3 regions of the Herbidospora sp. NBRC 101105 genome follow, and region 2 is predicted to be linked to each of the others. Evidence: riboswitches for the same ligand, from Rfam matches in the RefSeq annotation. Region 2 holds a riboswitch; each other region holds the start of a gene.
What was found. Region 2 has a riboswitch for thiamine pyrophosphate ahead of QSK34_RS22990 (purine-cytosine permease family protein). Riboswitches for the same ligand answer to the same signal wherever they lie in the genome.
Positions count from the first base shown of each region.

Region 1: linked by a shared signal. The riboswitch ahead of thiO (glycine oxidase ThiO) and the one ahead of QSK34_RS22990 (purine-cytosine permease family protein) in region 2 are both predicted to bind thiamine pyrophosphate.
Region 3: linked by a shared signal. The riboswitch ahead of tenA (thiaminase II) and the one ahead of QSK34_RS22990 (purine-cytosine permease family protein) in region 2 are both predicted to bind thiamine pyrophosphate.

Region 1 covers NZ_BSSX01000001.1:657,970-663,797, reverse strand. The annotation lists gene metF (methylenetetrahydrofolate reductase [NAD(P)H]) at 1-810, opposite strand, end outside; gene QSK34_RS03035 (polyprenyl synthetase family protein) at 940-2,007, shown strand; gene thiE (thiamine phosphate synthase) at 2,004-2,648, opposite strand; gene QSK34_RS03025 (Rv2175c family DNA-binding protein) at 2,673-3,047, opposite strand; gene QSK34_RS03020 (NAD(P)/FAD-dependent oxidoreductase) at 3,091-4,260, opposite strand; TPP riboswitch at 4,385-4,499, shown strand; gene thiO (glycine oxidase ThiO) at 4,489-5,535, shown strand; gene thiS (sulfur carrier protein ThiS) at 5,536-5,736, shown strand; gene QSK34_RS03005 (thiazole synthase) at 5,742-5,828, shown strand, end outside.
Region 2 covers NZ_BSSX01000005.1:504,114-509,941, reverse strand. The annotation lists gene QSK34_RS23005 (C40 family peptidase) at 1-293, opposite strand, end outside; gene QSK34_RS23000 (ThuA domain-containing protein) at 538-2,862, shown strand; gene QSK34_RS22995 (hypothetical protein) at 2,935-3,393, shown strand; TPP riboswitch at 3,466-3,577, shown strand; gene QSK34_RS22990 (purine-cytosine permease family protein) at 3,569-4,936, shown strand; gene QSK34_RS22985 (hypothetical protein) at 4,901-5,557, opposite strand; gene QSK34_RS22980 (bestrophin-like domain) at 5,557-5,828, opposite strand, start outside.
Region 3 covers NZ_BSSX01000001.1:1,946,995-1,952,822, forward strand. The annotation lists gene QSK34_RS08595 (ATP-binding protein) at 1-1,165, shown strand, start outside; TPP riboswitch at 1,202-1,312, shown strand; gene tenA (thiaminase II) at 1,308-1,994, shown strand; gene QSK34_RS08605 (DUF6010 family protein) at 1,940-2,371, opposite strand; gene QSK34_RS08610 (GlxA family transcriptional regulator) at 2,492-3,451, shown strand; gene ligA (NAD-dependent DNA ligase LigA) at 3,460-5,547, shown strand; gene QSK34_RS08620 (RNA polymerase-binding protein RbpA) at 5,698-5,828, opposite strand, start outside.

The DNA.
Region 1 (5,828 bases), on a different contig from region 2:
GCACAACTCCACGCCGTGCTCGATGCCGAGCCGGTAGACGGCGTCGGGGTCGTCCTTGACCCGCTCGAAGCGCTCGGCGACCTTCGCCGGGAACGGCGCCCCGGAGAGCTGCTCGGAGCGGGCGATCGTGGCGAACCTGGTGACCGGCATGATGCCGGGGATGATCGGCGTGTCACAGCCCGACGCCGCGACCCGGTCGCGCAGCCGCAGGTAGTCGTCGGCCTCGAAGAACATCTGGGTGATCGCGTAGTCGGCGCCGGCCCGGCACTTGCGCACGAAGTAGTCGACGTCGGACTCGATCGACGGCGACCGGGGGTGCTTGTAGGGGAACGCCGCCACCCCCACGCAGAACTCACCCGACTGACGGATCAGCCGGACCAGGTCTTCGGCGTAGTGGACGCCCTCCGGATGGGCGATCCACTCGCCCATCGGGTCGCCGGGCGGGTCGCCCCGGACGGCCAGGATGTTGCGCACGCCCGCGTCGGCGAAGCGGCCGATGAGGTGGCGCAGCTCGCGCACCGAGTGGTTGACGGCGGTGAAGTGGGCGACCGGCGTCAGCGTCGTGCTGTGGGCGATGCGTTCGACGATGTCGACGGTCCGGTCACGGGTGGAGCCGCCCGCGCCGTAGGTGACCGAGACGAAGGTCGGCTTCAGCGACTCCAGTTCCCGGATCACCCGCCAGAGCTGACGTTCCGCCTCGGGTGTCTTGGGCGGCATGAACTCGAACGAGAACGACCGCTCGCCCGCCGCGAGCAGTTCCCTCACGGTGGCGACACGGTCGGGAAAGCGTGAGGGGAGACCCAGAGCCATGCGGCCAAGGTTACTAGTCCCGCCGGAAAGTCGGCGGAAACCGTCTTACCGGATGATCAAATCTCGGCTCACCCGTCACAAACACCCCGCCAGATGAACGAATCGATCACCTGCAGATACCCTCATTACATGACAAATGCCACCGCGCCTTTGGACTTCATCCGTCCCGAGGTCGACCAGGCCCTCCAGCGCTTCGTCGACCGCCGCCGGGCGGCCTTCGACGATCCCGACCTGGCGGCCGTGTTGGGCGCGGTGCGCGACTTCCTGGTGGGGGGCAAGCGGCTGCGGCCGGCCTTCTGCTACTGGGGCTGGCGGGCCGCCGGAGGCGCCGACGACCCCGGCGTGATCTCCGCCGCGTCGGCGCTGGAGCTGCTCCAGGCCAGCGCGCTCGTCCACGACGACGTGATGGACTCCAGCGACATGCGGCGCGGCATGCCCTCGGCGCACCGGCGCTTCGAGAAGCTGCACGTCGACTCCGGGTGGCACGGGTCGGCGGTGCAGTTCGGGGAGGGCGCGGCGATCCTGGTCGGGAACCTGCTCCTCATCTGGTCGGGCGAGTTGTGGCGGACCTCCGGCCTGCCCGCCGAGAGCCTCGCGGCGGCGCAGCCCGTCTTCGACCACATGCTGACCGAGCTGATGAACGGCCAGTACCTCGACCTGCTGGCGCAGGCCCACGGCGAGAACTCCTTCGAGAGCGCGCGGCGGGTGGCCCTGTTCAAGAGCGGCAAGTACTCCGTCGAGCACCCGCTGCGCCTGGGCATGATCCTGGCGGCCCAGTCGCGCGAGCCGTGGATCGACCAGGTCTGCGCCGGCTACGGGCAGAACGTCGGCATCGCCTTCCAGCTGCGCGACGACGTCCTGGGCGTCTTCGGCGACCCGGCCGAGACCGGCAAGCCCGCGGGCGACGACCTCCGCGAGGGCAAGCGCACGATGCTCATCGCGCGCACCCTGGAGCTGGCCTCCCCCGCCCAGGCCCGTTCGGTACGCGCCCTCGTCGGCGACCCCAAGCTCGACGAGGAGGGCGTGGACACCCTCCGAGGCGTCATCGAGGACACCGGCGCCCTCGCCTCGGCCGAGGAGCTCATCACGACGTACGTGAAGGAGGCCGTGGCCGTCCTGGACGCGGCCCCCATCGAGGCGGAGGCCCGCGAGGCGCTCAAGGCGCTGGCCATCGCGGCGACCACCCGCCGCAACTAGGCCCGCAGGCGGCGGGCGAACTCCCCTGCGGCGGCCTTGGGGTCGGCGGCCTCGGTGATGGCGCGCACGACCACGACCCGCGTCGCCCCCTGGGCCAGCACCTCGTCGAGGTTGCCCAGGTCGATGCCGCCGATGGCGAACCACGGGCGGTCGGAGGGCACACCCGAGGCGTGCGCGAGGAGGGGCAGGCCCGGCGCCGGGCGTCCCGGCTTCGTCGGGGTCGGCCAGGTGGGCCCGCAGCAGTAGTAGTCGACGCCCGGCTCGGTGGAGGCGGCCGTGGCCTCGACGGCGGAGTGGGTCGAGCGGCCGATCAGCATGCCGGCGCCGACGATCTCCCGGGCCAGCGGCACCGGCAGGTCGTCCTGCCCCAGGTGGAGCACGTCGGCCCGCGCCGCGTAGGCGATGTCCGCGCGGTCGTTGACCGCCAGCAGCGCGCCGTGCCGGTCACAGGCCGCGCGGAACACCTCGAGCAGGGAGAGCTCCTCCCGGGCCTCCAGGCCCTTCTCCCGGAGCTGGACGATGTCCACCCCGCCGGAGAGCGCCGCGTCGAGGAACTCGACCAGGTCGCCGCGCTCCCGGCGGCCGTCGGTGCACAGATAGAGGCGTGAGTCGGCGAGTCTGCGCCGGGAGGAGTCGGTCACCCGACCCACGATGTCATGGGACGGCTAGAACCCGAGCGCCTGGGCCCTGCGCTTCACCTCGGTGTGGCGGCCGGCCTTGATGGCGTCGATCGGGGCGCCGGGCAGCGACTCGTCGGGGGTGAACAACCACCGGATCGACTCGACCTCGCTGTAGCCCGCGTCGGCGAGCACGGTCAGCGTGCCGGGGAGGCCCTTGATGACGTCGTCTCCGGCGATGAAGACCGCCGGGATCTGGGGCTCGCCACCGCCTCTGCGGGCGCCCACGAGCTTCTTGTCCTTGATGAGCTGCTTCGCCCTGCCGATGCTGAGCTGGAGCTTCTTCGCGACTTCCGAGAGAGGGAGCCACTCCCCCACGAGCTGGTCGGTGTCTCGGTCGATCTGCGCAACTGTAAGCGTCACGAATCCACCATTACCACACGTCCGCCACCATGAAACACCCGGTTTACGCCACGGTGCAGTCTCGAAGGGTAACGCTTGGGTCGGCGAGGCGGGCGGCGTCGAGCCTTTGCCGTCCTTCGACGAGACGTCGGCCTTGCACCAGATCGCGCGGTCTGTCGACGGTGAGGATCGCGGTCAGCCGGTGGTCGTGGGTGAGCCAGCAGGCGGCCCACTTGGCGTCGGTCTCGGGGTCGCCGCGCAGCACCAGGCGGGCGCCGTGGTGGTGGCCGGCGTACTGGACCATGCGGCCGAACTGCTCGGACCAGAAGTAGGGCACCGGGTCGTAGACGGCGTTCTCGCCCATCAGGGTCGCGGCGGCGACGTCGGGGGCGCCCAGGGCGGTGTCCCAGTGTTCGACGCGCATGCGGCGGCCGAAGCGGCGGCTGTACCAGTTGGCGCAGTCGCCGACGGCGACGACGTTGGGCACGAAGCTGCGCAGGTGCTCGTCGACCAGGACGCCGTTGTCGAGCTCCACGCCGGAGCCGTCGAGCCAGGCGACGTTGGGGCGCACGCCCACGCCGGTGACCACGACGTCGGCCTCGATGCGGCCGCCGTCCATCAGGGTCAGGCCGTCGGGGTCGACGGTTCCCACGGGGGCGTCGAGGACGAGCTCGACGCCGGCCTCGGCGTACCAGGGGATCATGAAGCGGCCGATCGGCAGCGCCGCCGCGACCGGGGCGTCGGCGGCCTCGACGACCGTGACGCGGCAGCCCGCGCGGGCCGCCGCCGTGGCCACCTCGGCGCCGATCCAGCCCGCGCCGACGACGGCCACGCGGGCGCCCTCGACCAGCGTCTCGCGCAGGGCCAGGGCGTCGTCGATGGTGCGCAGGACGTGCTGGTGGCCCTCGCCGCGCAGCCGGACGGGCGTGGCGCCGGTCGCGACGACCAGGCCGTCGAAGGCGAGTTCGCCGTCGGTGGTCGACAGGACGCCGTCGTGGAGGCCCTTGGCGGCGGTGCCGAGCATGAGGCGGACGTCGAGCGCCTCCAGGTCGGAGTCGACCACCGTGGAGTCGGCGTCGCCGAGGAGGACCGCCTTCGACAGGGGCGGGCGGTCGTAGGGGCGATGGGGTTCCTCGCCGATGAGGGTGATCCGGCCCTGGTACCCGTGGGCCCGCAAAGCCTCGACACTCCGGACACCGGCCAGGCCGGCGCCCACCACCACGACGTGATCCACGAGTAGACCCTAGATTGCCGACGGGCCCACCCGCCAATGGAGATTCGGTAACGAATTGAGTAAGTAGCTCGCACAGCGCGGCTATTCCGTGTTGTGCGAATCAGATCAATTCGCATTACTCTGGACAAAGACGCGCGGGAGTCCGGCTGACCGGGCTGAGAGGGGAACTCCACAGGTTCCCGACCGCTATCGAACCTGATCCGGATCATGCCGGCGAAGGGAGCGCGGATGAACGCTTCAGACGTGTTCGTGATCGGCGGCGGCATCGCCGGCCTGTCGATCGCCTGGCGGGCCGCCACGCGGGGCCTCACCGTCACCCTGGCCGACCCCGACCCGGGGTCGCAGGCGACCCGTGCCTCCGCCGGCATGCTGGCGCCCGTCAGCGAGGTCACCTACACCGAGGAGCCGCTGCTGCGGCTCGGCCTCGCCTCGCTCGAACGCTGGCCCGCCTTCGCGGGCGAGCTGGAGGCCGCCGGCGGGATCCCCGTCGACCTGCGCGGCGACGGGACCGTCGAGGTCGCCTACGACGCCGACGACCTGGCCCAGCTCGACGAGCTGGCCGCGTTCGAGGAGAAGCTCGGGCTGCGCGTGGAGCGGCTGACCGGGCGGCAGTGCCGCCAGGCCGAGCCGATGCTCTCGCCCAACGTCCGGGGCGGCCTGCTGGCCCGCGACGACCTGTGGGTGAACCCGCGGCGGGTGGCCCAGGCGCTGCAGCAGGCGTTCCAGAACGCGGGCGGCCGGCTCGTCAGGGAGCGCGTCACCACGCTGGAGGGCCTGCCGGCCGACCACGTCGTGGTCGCGGCCGGGGCCTGGTCGCCGAGCCTCCTGCCCGGCCTGCCGATCCGGCCGGTCAAGGGGCAGATCCTGCGGCTGCGCGGCCCGCGCGGCCTCCTGGGCACGTGTGTACGCGGCACGGTCCGCGGCTCCGAGGTCTACCTGGTCCCCCGCGACGACGGCGAGATCGTGGTCGGCGCGACGATGGAGGAACTCGGGTTCGACACCCGGGTGACCGCCGGCGGGGTCTACGAGCTGCTGCGGGACGCCCGCGAGATCGTGCCGGGCATCACCGAGCTCGAACTGGCCGAGACGTTCGCCGGGCTGCGGCCCGGCACCCCCGACAACCTCCCCTACGTCGGCAGGCACGGCGACGTGTGGGTGGCGGCCGGTCACCACCGGGCGGGCGTGCTGCTCGCCCCGCTGACGGCCGACGCCGTCGTGGCCGGCCTCTTCGGCGAAGCCGATCTCATGCCCGAATGCACTCCGGCGAGGATCTAGATGCGCATCACCATCAACGGCGACCCCCACGACCTCGACGACGGGGCGACGGTCACGAAAGCCGTGCACAGACTGACGGCCCAGGCCACCGGGATCGCGGTGGCCGTCAACGACGAGGTGGTCAGCCGGGGCGCCTGGGACGCGACCGTGCTGGCCGACGGCGACCGGGTCGAAGTGCTCACCGCGGTCCAGGGAGGCTGAAGGACATGGACGATCCCCTGCTGATCGGCGGCGAGGAGTTCGGCTCGCGGCTCATCATGGGCACCGGCGGCGCGCCGTCGCTGGAGGTGCTC
Region 2 (5,828 bases):
GTGCCGGGGCCCAGCACGTCATGGCCGTAGGCGATCTCGTAGACCCAGCGGGTCAGCCCGGAGCAGTCGAGGCCGGTGGTCCGCGTGGCCGGGCACGGTTTGATGTCGCCCCGGTAGCCCTTGCAGGTGCCCAGCGAGGGCCCGGCGCTCCCGGCGTGGCCGCCGCCCCACGAGTAGGGGTACTGGCCGACCAGGGCGTACGCCGACGCGAGGACCTGGGCCCGTTCGTCCGGTCGGGGAGTGGACGCCACCGCTAAGGCCAAGATGAGTGCCATGATCACGGAAATTTTCATCGATACGAGGATAGGGATCGAACGAAACTTTTAGGCGGAAAGTTTCGTCGATGAAAATCAGAAGTCCGTAAGATCGTTGACAAATGTGTGCGACGAAGCTCACACTTCGGACATTCATCGCGTTAGGCATTGGGTCGGCGCTCAGACGCGCGGTGGAGTTCCTGTTCGACCCGAAAAGAGGAGCCACATGCCGTCCTCTCGCCCCCGTCCCACCACCCGAACGTTAACCACTGCCCTGCTCGCAGTGCCCGCCTTGCTCCTCGGCACGCCCGGAGTGGCGTTCGCCGCCGAGAGCGGAGCCCCGCCCGTCCTGGACGTGGCCACGCTCTCCCCCGTGCACCCCGTCCCGAACTACAACGGCGTGGCCAACAACGCCTACGTGACCTCCACCAGCACCGGTCCCGGCGGCTGGTTCACCGGCAACGACGTCACGCTGAACCTGTCGGCGACCGACGACGACGCCGTCAACCTCTTCCGGGTGACCGTCGCGGGCAGCACCGTCGAGGTGCCGGCCGTGCGGAACGGAAACCGCGGCACGGCCACCCACGTGATCAGCGGCGACCGCAACGGCAGCGTGAGCTACGTCGCCGTCGACGCGGCCGGGAACGCCTCGGCCTCGCGGTCGATCACGGTGCGGATCGACACCAAGCCGCCGGTCGCCGCCTGGCCCGGCATCCCCAACGGCAAGGTCGCGCACAGCGCGCTGCCGGCCGCCATCAACCCGACCCGTACCGACCCCACCCCCGGCGCGGGCGGCGCGGCGGTGCGGGACATGTGGATCGACGGCGTCTGGACCTACCCCCTGCCGCTCGACCTGGCCACCCTCTCGGTCGGCGAGCACACCTGGGCCGTCAACATCGGCGACTCCGCCGGCAACGCCGCCAAGTACACGCTGACCTTCGAGATCACCACCTCGGTCGCCGACCTGCGCGCCCTGGTCCAGCGGTACGTGACCGCCGGCAAGGTCTCCGCGCCCAACGGCGACCGGCTGCTGGCGCTGCTCGCCGAGGCCGAGAGCGGCGACGCCGAGGCGGCGCTGGTCAAGTTCGGCGCGCTGGCCGCGAAGGTGACCCCTGCGGGCTACATGCGCGACTCGCTGGTCAAGGACGCCGCCTACCTCGTCGAGGAGCTCCAGGGCGTCGACCACCCCGACGTCGTCACCGGGATCGCGGTGAGCGCGGGCAAGGGCATGGAACGTTACCCGTTCCGCGCCCCGGGCGAGGCCGTGCGGAACAACCGGCCCAAGTTCAAGATCCTGCTGTTCGGCAACCGTCCGGGCGCCTTCCGGCACGAGCACATCCCGCTGACGATGGCGATGATCCAGGACCTCGGCCGGGAGAACTCCTTCGACGTCGACGTCTACGACTACCTCAGCCCCGAGGTGTCCGTCGCGGGCAACCCGTTCGAGAGCGCCGAGCGCCTGTCCCAGTACGACGCCCTCGTCGGCGTCTCCAGCGTCGGCAACGACGTGTTCGTCACCAACCGGCCCTCGACGACGACCCCCGGGGCCACGGTCGACGAGCAGGCCGCGCTGCAGACCTACATCCGCAACGGCGGCGGCTTCGTGGCCATCCACGGCGCCACCGACTCCATGCACAACTGGGACTGGTACAAGAACCTGGTCGGCGGCGAGTTCGACAACCACGGCTCCAACGCCGGCGGCATCCAGAACACCTGCGGCGGCTGCGTCATCGGCGAACTGGTCACCGAGGACGACACCCACCCGGCCACCCGCCACTTCGCCAAGAAGATGACGGTCATGGACGAGCTCTACAACTGGCGGGGCTTCCTTCCCCGCGAGAAGGTGCACGTCCTGCAGACGCTGACCGAGTCGACCTACGTGAACGGCATCGGCAACAGCGCCGGCCGAATCGAGGGCGCCGACCACCCGATCTCGTGGTGCACCAACTACGACGGCGGGCGTTCCTTCACCCAGGCGCTGCTGCACAACTGGCAGAACACCGCCGACCCGATCTTCCAGAAGAACATCCTGGAGGGCATCAAGTGGGCCGCCGGGCAGTCCTCCGGCAACTGCTCCACCCACCTCGAGATGCGCGGGCTGGTCGCCGCCGGCGTGGCCGACGGTTCGGTCGACGCCGGTCTGGCCGCCACGCTGAACGGCGCGATCGACGCGTCGTACAACGCGTACCTGATCAAGGACTACGTCAAGGCCATGGAGCAGGCCAAGGTCGTGCGCCGGGAGGTCAAGGCCAACCTGCCCGGCCCGGACAACACCCCGATCCGCGAGCGGGCCAAGGAGCTCGCCGAGTGGATGAAGGTGCTCGCCGACGACGCCGTCGTCCTGCGGTTCCAGTCGGAGCCGGTGCCGGCCACCCACCGGGCCGGTGACGACGCGGTCTTCGCCGCGCCCGCCGAAGGCCAGAACGTCGCCTACCAGTGGCAGGTCAAGGCGCCGGGCGCGGCCGACTGGGCCGACGTGCCCGGCCAGACCTCGTTCGCGATCGCCGTGACCGCGACGCCGGAACTGGCCGGCTCGGAGTACCGGGTCCGCGCCTCGGACCCGACCGGCGCGATCGTCTCGCGTTCGGCGGTCCTGCGGGTCAACTGACCCGTCCCGTCTCACCGCCGGTGGCCCGAGTTCCTCGGGCCACCGGCCTCGCACCAAGCATGGAGTGAACCGATGCTCCGCCGTCTCATGGCGCCCGTGGCCGCGCTCGTCCTGTGCGCCGCGTGCGGCGCCCCGGCCGAATCCTCACCGGGGGCGGTCATTTGTGAATCGGGCCCGCGTACGTCCCTGGCCGGGCCCGGCGACACCGAGTGGCGCCACCCCGACCGGTCGTTCTACGCCCCGGCCGACCCGGATGTGCCCACTGGCGGCAGCCTGGAGCACCTGATCGTGCGGGACAACGCCCTGATCGTCCAGTACTCGCGGGAGCTGCCGCAGCCGTCGATCGACGAGATCCGCGACTGGGCGGCGATGCAGACCGCGACGGTGGCCGTGCCGGGACCGGCCGATCCCGTCATCCGCGCCACGCTCGCCTCGGCGGAGCTCACCTGCGACGGACTGGACCTGAACCAGCTCACTGAGCTGGCCCGCTCGCGGACATCGGGAGCGGCGACCGACCACGGCGACGAGTGACGGGGGTGGTCGAAGTGGGGCTCATGATGCATCATGTGGGAGCGAACCGGGGTTGATCCCGGTTTGCGACAACCTAAGAACCGCGGGAGCTCGGGCGTAACCGGGCTGAGAGGGCGACCAGCGTCGCCGACCGCATGAACCTGTCCGGGTAATGCCGGCGTAGGGAGCGTGTGTGATGACTGCCGTCGTCGACTCCGAAGCACCACTCACCCTCGACGAGGCTCCGCCGAAGACGCTCGGCCTGCTCGACCAGGGTGCCCTGTGGGCCAACCTCGGAGTGTCACTGCTCGGGTTCTCAGGAGCGATCGCACTCGTCAACCCTCTCGGCGACCGTCCGCTGAGCTTCGTCGCGGCCCTGACGGCCGCGGTGGCGGGCAGTCTCATCGGCACGGCCATGGTCGGCCTGTCGGCCATCCCGGGCACCCAGACGGGCGCTCCGGCGATGATGCTGCTCAGAGGGCTTTTCGGGGCGAGACTCTCCTATCTCCCGAGCGTGCTGAACATCATCCAGATGCTGGGCTGGGGGGCCTTCGAGCTCTGGGTCATCGCCCAGGGCGCCCAGGCCATCGCGGGCCAGTTCGGCGTCACCGTGCACTACGCGGTCTGGGTGGTCGTCGCCGGGGTGATCACCACGGCGCTCACGATCAAGCCGCTGGGGGCGGTGCGCATCCTGCGCAGGTACGTCACCGTCGGCGTGGTCCTGGCGATGATCTATTTCGCGTACGAGCTGATCTCCCGCGGGCCCTCGCTGGGAGCCGGGTCGTGGGAGGCGTTCACGCCGGCCGTCGACTACGTCATCGCGCTGAGCGTGTCGTGGGTGCCGCTGGCGGCCGACTTCTCGCGCTTCTCGAAGAGCTCGCGGGCGGCGTTCGGCGGGGTGGTCGGCGGTTACACGATCGCCCAGGTGGCCTGCCTGGCGCTGGGCATCGCGGCGCTGGCGCTGGTCGGGAACGACACGAACAAGGTGTGGGACCCGTTCGTCACCGCGTCGCTCGGGGCGGTCTTCTTCGGGATCCTGGTGCTGCGCGAGACCGACCAGTCGTTCGTGAACGTCTACTCGGTGACGATGTCGCTGCAGAACCTGCTGCCGAGGGTCGACCGGCGGGTGCTGTCCCTGATCATCGGGGTGCTGGTCACGCTGCTGGCGATCTTCGTGAGCGCGGACACGTACTCGGCGTTCCTGGGGATCATCGGGGCGGTGTTCGTGCCGATGTTCGCCGTGCTGGTGGTCGACTACTTCCTGCTCGGCGGTTCGCGCGGCTGGGACACCTCCGACCACGCGCCGTCGCGGTGGTCGATGACGGTGCCGTGGCTGCTCGGGTTCGCCACCTGGTGGATGCTCGGGGCGCTGCCCGACATCGGCTGGTGGGAGGCGATCTGGACGTCGGCCCGGGAGGCCGTCGGGTTCACCCCCGCGCCGTGGATGAGCGCCGCGCTCGGCTCCTTCCTGGTCGCCGCGCTGGTCACGCTGGCGATCGGAGCCTCACGCGGCGCCCGGCCACGTCGTCTATCTGATGCGGGTGAAGGCCACCGCCGCGGCTGAGGCGATCACGGTCGACAACACGACCATGAACAGCACCGACTTCAGCGGGTTCTCACGCTTGGGCGGGTTGGCCACGGCCGCGACCCTCGGGCTGCGCGGCTCCGGCGTGGCCGACGGGGTCGGCTTCGGACGCGGAGACGGCTTCTTCGTGGTGGGGGCCGGTTTCGGAAGGCGTACCGGAACGACCCTGGCCGGGCGCTCCGCCCTCGGCGTCGGCTCCTTCACCGGAGGCGGCGGCGGGGGTGGCGGCGGTGGCGGGGGCGGAGGCGGTTCCTCCTCGGCCGGTGGCGGGGGCGGCGGTGGTTGTTCCACCTCCGGCTCCTGCGGCACGGGCGGCGGTTCCTCCTCGGCCGGCGGTGGCGGTGGTGGCGGTTCCTCCTCCGCGGGGGGCGGCGGTGGCGGCGGAGGAGGTGGCGGCTGGTCGCATGGCGGCTGTTGGCCGACGCCGACCCCCAGCTCCACGTCGAGGACCACCCCGACCTTGACGCACACGCCCACGCCGGGCCCCACGTCGAGGCCCACCCCGAGGATGTCGTCGGCCGTGGCGGCCGGGGCCGAGGCCACCGACAGGGTGGCCAGCATCAGGAAGCCGAGCGCGGCGGCCGTTATCCGGTTGTTCATCAGCTCAACCCCGATATGCGGCCGAACTCGGCCAGCGCACTGGTGAACGCGTCGGGCTTGACCGCCAGCCCGCCGTCGAACACGTGGACGATGTCGAAGGCCATGTAGATGCCGACCCCCAGCAGCGCCGCCATGGCCAGCATCGGCAGCAGCGCCATCCCCTTCGGCCGGGCCCCGGCCAGGAACGGGAAGACCAGCACGATCAGGCCGGTCACCACGGTCAGCACCAGCAGGATCGTCGGCGGCGTCGCCCCGGCGTCCGCGGCGCGCT
Region 3 (5,828 bases), on a different contig from region 2:
CGACCGGCTGGCGTTCGGCGACGCGGCCGCGCGCGTGTGGGCGAGCGCGGCGGCGGCGCACGACCGGGTCGCGCCGGGGGCCGGGCCGAGGCTGGAGGCGGCGGTCGGGCTGATGCGCGGCCTGGCGGTGACCGGCGGCGAGGGCCTGGTGGCGGCGCGGGAGCATCGGGCGGCGGCGGTCGAGGCGGCCGAGGAGCTGGGTGACGCCGAACTGGTGGCGCGGGTGATCGGCGCCTACGACGTACCGGCGATCTGGACGCGGTCCGACGACCCGGCGCAGGCCGCGCGGGTGGTCGGCGCGGCGGCGCGCACGCTCGACCGGCTGGCGGCCGGGGCGGCGCCGGCGACGCGGGCGCGGCTGCTGGCCACGATCGCGGTGGAGTCGCGGGGCGGGGGGTCGGGGCGGGCACGCGCGGCGGCGGCCGAGGCGGTGGAGATCGCGCGCGGGCTGGAGGACCCGGTGCTGCTGGTGTTCGCGCTGAACGGCGCCTACATGCAGGAGTTCGGGCGCACCGGCCTGTCGGGGCGGCGGGCCCGGATCGGGGCCGAGATCGTCGAGGTGGCGGCCCGCCACGGTCTGGCGAACTACGAGATCCTCGGCCGGCTGATCGGTCTGCAGTCGGTGTGCGCGGTCGGCGACTTCGCCGGGGCAGACGGGCAGGCGGCGCGTCTCGACGTGCTGGCGGTGCGGCACGACCGGCCGCTGACGTCGGTGTTCACGGCCTGGTACCGGGCGCTGCGGCGGGCGGAGGATCCGGCGGCGGCGTTCGCGGCCAAGGAGGCGGCCTACCGGGAGGCGGCCGGGCTGCTGGAGGGCGCGGGGATGCCCGGGTTGAGCGAGGGGTTGCCGGCGCTGGCGTCGTTGTGCCTGCGGCTCCGGCACGGCCGTGCGCCCGAGCCGGCCGATCCGGGGGTGTACGGCCCGTTCGAGCCGTGGGTGCGTCCGGTTCTGCGGCCGGACGCCGATCTGGGCGCGGTGCCCGATCCGCCGGGCGACCTGCTGGCCGAGGCGTTGTGGACGTTGCTGGCGACGGCCGCCCGCGCGCGGGGCGACGGCGTCGTGTTCGATCGGGCGCGGGAGGCGTTGCGGCCGGCGGCGGGGGAGCTGGCGGGGGCGGGGAGTGGTCTGGTGAGCCTGGGGTGGGTGAGGGACGTCATCGGCTGACCCTCTTTGCGGCGGGCGGCGTGTCGGTTAGGTTGATCATGACATCGCGGGAGCCCGGCGTACCGGGCTGAGAGTGCGGCTGGACGGCCGCAGACCGCTTGAACCTGACCGGGTCATGCCGGCGTAGGGAGAAGGTCTCACCATGACGTATCAGCCGACGTCCCTCACCACGTTCAGCGACGGGTTGTGGGACGCCGTCGACCCCGTCTACCAGGCGATCCTCCGTCATCCGTTCATCACCGGGCTCGTCGACGGGACGCTGCCCAGGGAGGCGTTCCGGCACTTCGTCGTCCAGGACTCCCACTATCTGCGCGACTACGCCCGCGCGCTGGCGGTGTGCGCGGCCAGGGCGCCCGACGAGGAGGTCACCCGCGCGTTCGCCGGCGACGCGGTGGGGGCGATCGCGGCCGAGCGGGAGATGCACGCCGCGTTCATGGCCGACCTGGGCGGGTCGGCCGAGGAGGCGGCGGCCCAGCCGGTGGGGCCGACGACGCGGGCGTACACGAGTTACGTGCTGGCCACGGTGTACGGCGGTTCGTTCCTCGACGGGCTGGCGGCGGTGCTGCCGTGTTACTGGATCTACGCGCGGGTGGGGGCCGACCTGCTGGCGCGCTCGTCGCCCGACCCCCTGTACCGGCGGTGGATCGCGGCGTACGGGAACGAGGAGTTCCAGGAGACCGTGCGCCGGGTGGTGGCGCTGACCGACCGGCTGGGCGCGGAGGCGACCGGGGCGCAGCGGGCGCGGGCGGCGGAGCACTTCGTGGCGACGGCCCGTTACGAGTGGATGTTCTGGGACGCGGCCTGGCGGCGGGAGTCCTGGCCCCTGTGACGCCACAGGCGGGTGATCGACGGCCCGCCCGCCAAGCACCACACCGCGATGACGGGGTCGCACAGGGCGCAGCCGAAGCTGGAGTCGGCGAAGAAGGGGATGATCGGCGCGCCCTGGAGGTGGTGGACGACGTCCCAGGCGGTGTGCAGCAACCAGCCGATCCCGATCCAGTTCCAGTTCGTCAGGCCCCGGTAGGCGACGTAGGTCATGACGGCGGGCATCAGGAACTCGGCGTAGCCGAGCCCGCCGCCACCCAGGTAGGCGGCGCCCGCGCCGGCGACGAGCACGGCGTTGACCGGGCGGCGGTGCGGTTCGGGGATCAGCGACAGCAGGGCGGCGCAGATCAGCCCGATGACGATCGGCATGACGACGGCCATGTGGGGTTCCGTTCTCGGCGGTTTCTGGGTGGCAGCGCCACGGTAGGGCGGCCGGGCGGGGCCGCCCCAGGGGGTGAACGGACAATCAGCGCCGGGTTCCCGCCGCACTAGCGTGGGGGAATGCACACGGTGGCGGTCCTGGCGCTGGACCATGTGGTGGCGGCCGATCTGGCGACGCCGGTGGAGGTGTTCGGGCGGGTCCGGCTGGCCGACGGGAGCCGCCCCTACCGGGTGGTGGTCTGCGCCCCCGCCCCGCAGGTGGCCGGGGAGGCCTTCGCCATCGTCGCGCCGCACGACCTGTCGGCGCTGCGGGAGGCGGGCACGGTCGTCGTCCCGGGATGTTCGGAAGGCGCGCCCCCGCCGCCTGCGGAGGTGCTCGACGCGTTGCGCGCGGCGGCGGCCGCCGGAACCCGGATCGTGTCGATCTGCGCGGGCGCCTTCACCCTAGCGGCGGCCGGGCTGCTCGACGGGCTGCGCGCCACCACCCACTGGGCCGCCGCCGGCCTGCTGGCCCGGTCGTTCCCCGAGGTGGAGGTGGACCCCGGCGTCCTGTACGTCGACAACGGCCAGATCCTCACCTCGGCCGGGGCCGCCGCCGGGCTCGACCTGTGCCTGCACCTGGTCCGGCGCGACTTCGGGTCGGCGGTGGCGGCGGCGACGGCGCGGTTGTCGGTGGTGCCGCTGGAACGGGAGGGCGGGCAGGCGCAGTTCGTCCCGCACGCCCCGCCGGCCGTGCCGCGCGGGTCGTCGCTGGAGCCGGTGCTGGCGTGGATCGAGGAGAACCTCGACGGGGAGGTGACGCTGGCGCGGCTGGCGCGCCGGGCCGGGATGGGGGAGCGGACCTTCAGCCGGCGCTTCCGCGAGCAGACGGGGACGACCCCGCTGCAGTGGCTGCTGCTGGCCCGGGTGCGGCGGGCCCAGCTGCTGCTGGAGAGCACCGACGAGGGGGTGGAGCGGGTGGCGGCGCGGTCCGGGTTCGGGTCGGCGGCGGCCTTCCGCGACCGGTTCAAACGCGTCGCCGGGGTGACGCCGACGGCCTACCGCGCGGCCTTCGGGGATTGTCGGTCGGGTTCGCCATGATGAGGGGCATGAGTGAGACACCCCCCATGACGGCGATCGCCGACGAGAGCGCCTACGCCGAGGCCGTGCAGCTGGCCGTCGACGCGTCGGCCGCCTACTACGGCGACGGCACCTCCGCCCTTGACGACGACGCCTACGACCGGCTGGTGCGCGGGATCGAGGCCTACGAGGCCGGACATCCCGACCAGGTGCTCCCGACGTCGCCGACCGGGAAGGTGGCGGGCGGCGCGGTCGTGGGCGACGTGCCCCACACGGTGCCGATGCTCAGCCTTGACAACGTGTTCGGCCCCGACCAGCTGGCCGCGTGGGCGGCGTCGCTGGAGCGGCGGCTCGACCGCCCCGTGACGGCGTGGAGCGTGGAGGCCAAGCTCGACGGGCTGGCGGTCTCGGCCCGCTACCGGCGGGGCCGCCTGGTGCAGCTGGTCACGCGGGGTGACGGCCAGGCGGGGGAGGACGTCTCCCACTCCATCGGCACGATCGCAGGGCTGCCCGAGCGGCTGGCCGAGCCGGTCACCGTGGAGCTGCGCGGCGAGGTGATGATGACCACGGCGCAGTTCGCCGACGCGTGCGCCAAACGGCAGGCCCACGACGGCACCACCTTCGCCAACCCGCGCAGCGCGGCGGCGGGCACGTTGCGGACCAAGGACCGCCCTTATGTGTGCGAGCTGACGTTCTTCGGTTACGGCGCCCTGCCGCTGCCGCCCGGCGACGGCTCGCCGCTGGCCGTCCGGCTGCGGGAGCTGCCGCACAGCCAGATCATGGAGTGGGTGGCCGGTCAGGGCGTGCAGACCACGGCGGTGACGCCGGTCGCCGGGGTGCTCGTCTCCGACCTGGCGGCGGTGCAGGCGCGGGTGGAGGAGATCGCCGCCGCCCGCGCCGACCTGGAGTTCGGCATCGACGGCATCGTGGTCAAGTGCGACCTGGCCGCCGACCAGGCGGCGGCGGGCTTCAGCTCGCGCGCCCCCCGGTGGGCGGTGGCCTACAAGCTGCCCGCCACCGAGAAGATCACCAAGCTGCTGGCGGTGGAGTGGAACACCGGCCGCACCGGCATCATCGCGCCACGCGCCGTGCTGGAGCCGGTCGAGCTCGACGGCTCGGTCGTCACCTACGCCACCCTCCACAACGCCGCCGACATCGCCCGGCGCGGCCTGATGATCGGCGACTCGGTCACCGTCTACAAGGCCGGCGACGTGATCCCGCGGGTCGAGGCCCCGGTCGTCCACCTGCGCACCGGCGACGAGACGCCGATCGACATCCCGCAGGTCTGCCCGTCGTGCGGCGACGCCATCGACGCCGGCCAGGAACGCTGGCGGTGCGTGCGCGGCCGCGCCTGCCGCGCCATCGCCTCGATCGAATACGCCGTGGGCCGCGACCAGCTCGACATCGAGGGCCTGGCCGTCAACCGCATCAAGCAGATGCTCGACGCCGGCCTCATCACCGACTTCGCCGACCTGTTCTTCCTCACCCGCGACCAGTTGCTCGCCCTGGACCGCATGGGCGAGACCAGCACCGACAACCTCCTGGCCGCCCTCGAACGCGCCAAGGCCCAGCCGCTCAGCCGCGTGTTCTGCGCGCTCGGCGTGCGTGGCACCGGCCGCAGCATGTCCCGCCGCATCGCCGCCCACTTCGGCACCATGGACGCCATCCGCGCCGCCGACGCCGCCGCGATCCAGCAGGTCGAGGGCATCGGCCCGGAGAAGGCCCCCGTGGTCGTCGCCGAACTGGCCGAACTCGACCCCCTGATCGACAAGCTGATCAAGGCGGGCGTGAACATGACCCAGCCCGGCGCGGTCCGCGCCCCGGCCCGCGATTCCGACGGCGCCGAAGCGGCGGGCGAGCCGCTCGACCTGCCGCTGGCGGGCATGTCGGTGGTGGTGACCGGCACGATGACCGGCCCCCTGGCGGCGCTGTCCCGCAACGAGGTCAACGAGCTGGTGGAACGGGCGGGCGGCAAGGCGTCGTCGGGCGTGTCGGCCAAGACGTCGCTGGTGGTCGCGGGCGACAAGGCGGGCTCCAAGCGCACCAAGGCCGAGACCCTGGGCGTCCGGGTGGCGACACCGGAGGAGTTCGCCGAACTGGTCGCGGCCTTCCTGTGACCGTCGTGCGGGTGGTCGGCCTGGCCACGGCGCGATAGCCCGTGTAGAACGCGAGACCCTAGCCGCCGGACGTGGTCCGGGCCCCGGACGCGACAGGGCGCCCCCCGGGTGATCCGGAGGGCGCCCTCGCGTCGGTGGTGGGATGGGTCCCTATGCGCTCTTGCGCCGCTGGGCCCGCAGGATGGCCAGCCGCTCGTTCAGCACCTCTTCGAGGTCTTCGATCGAGCGTCGCTCCAGCAGCATGTCCCAATGGGTGCGCGGGGGCTTGGCCTTCTTCTGCT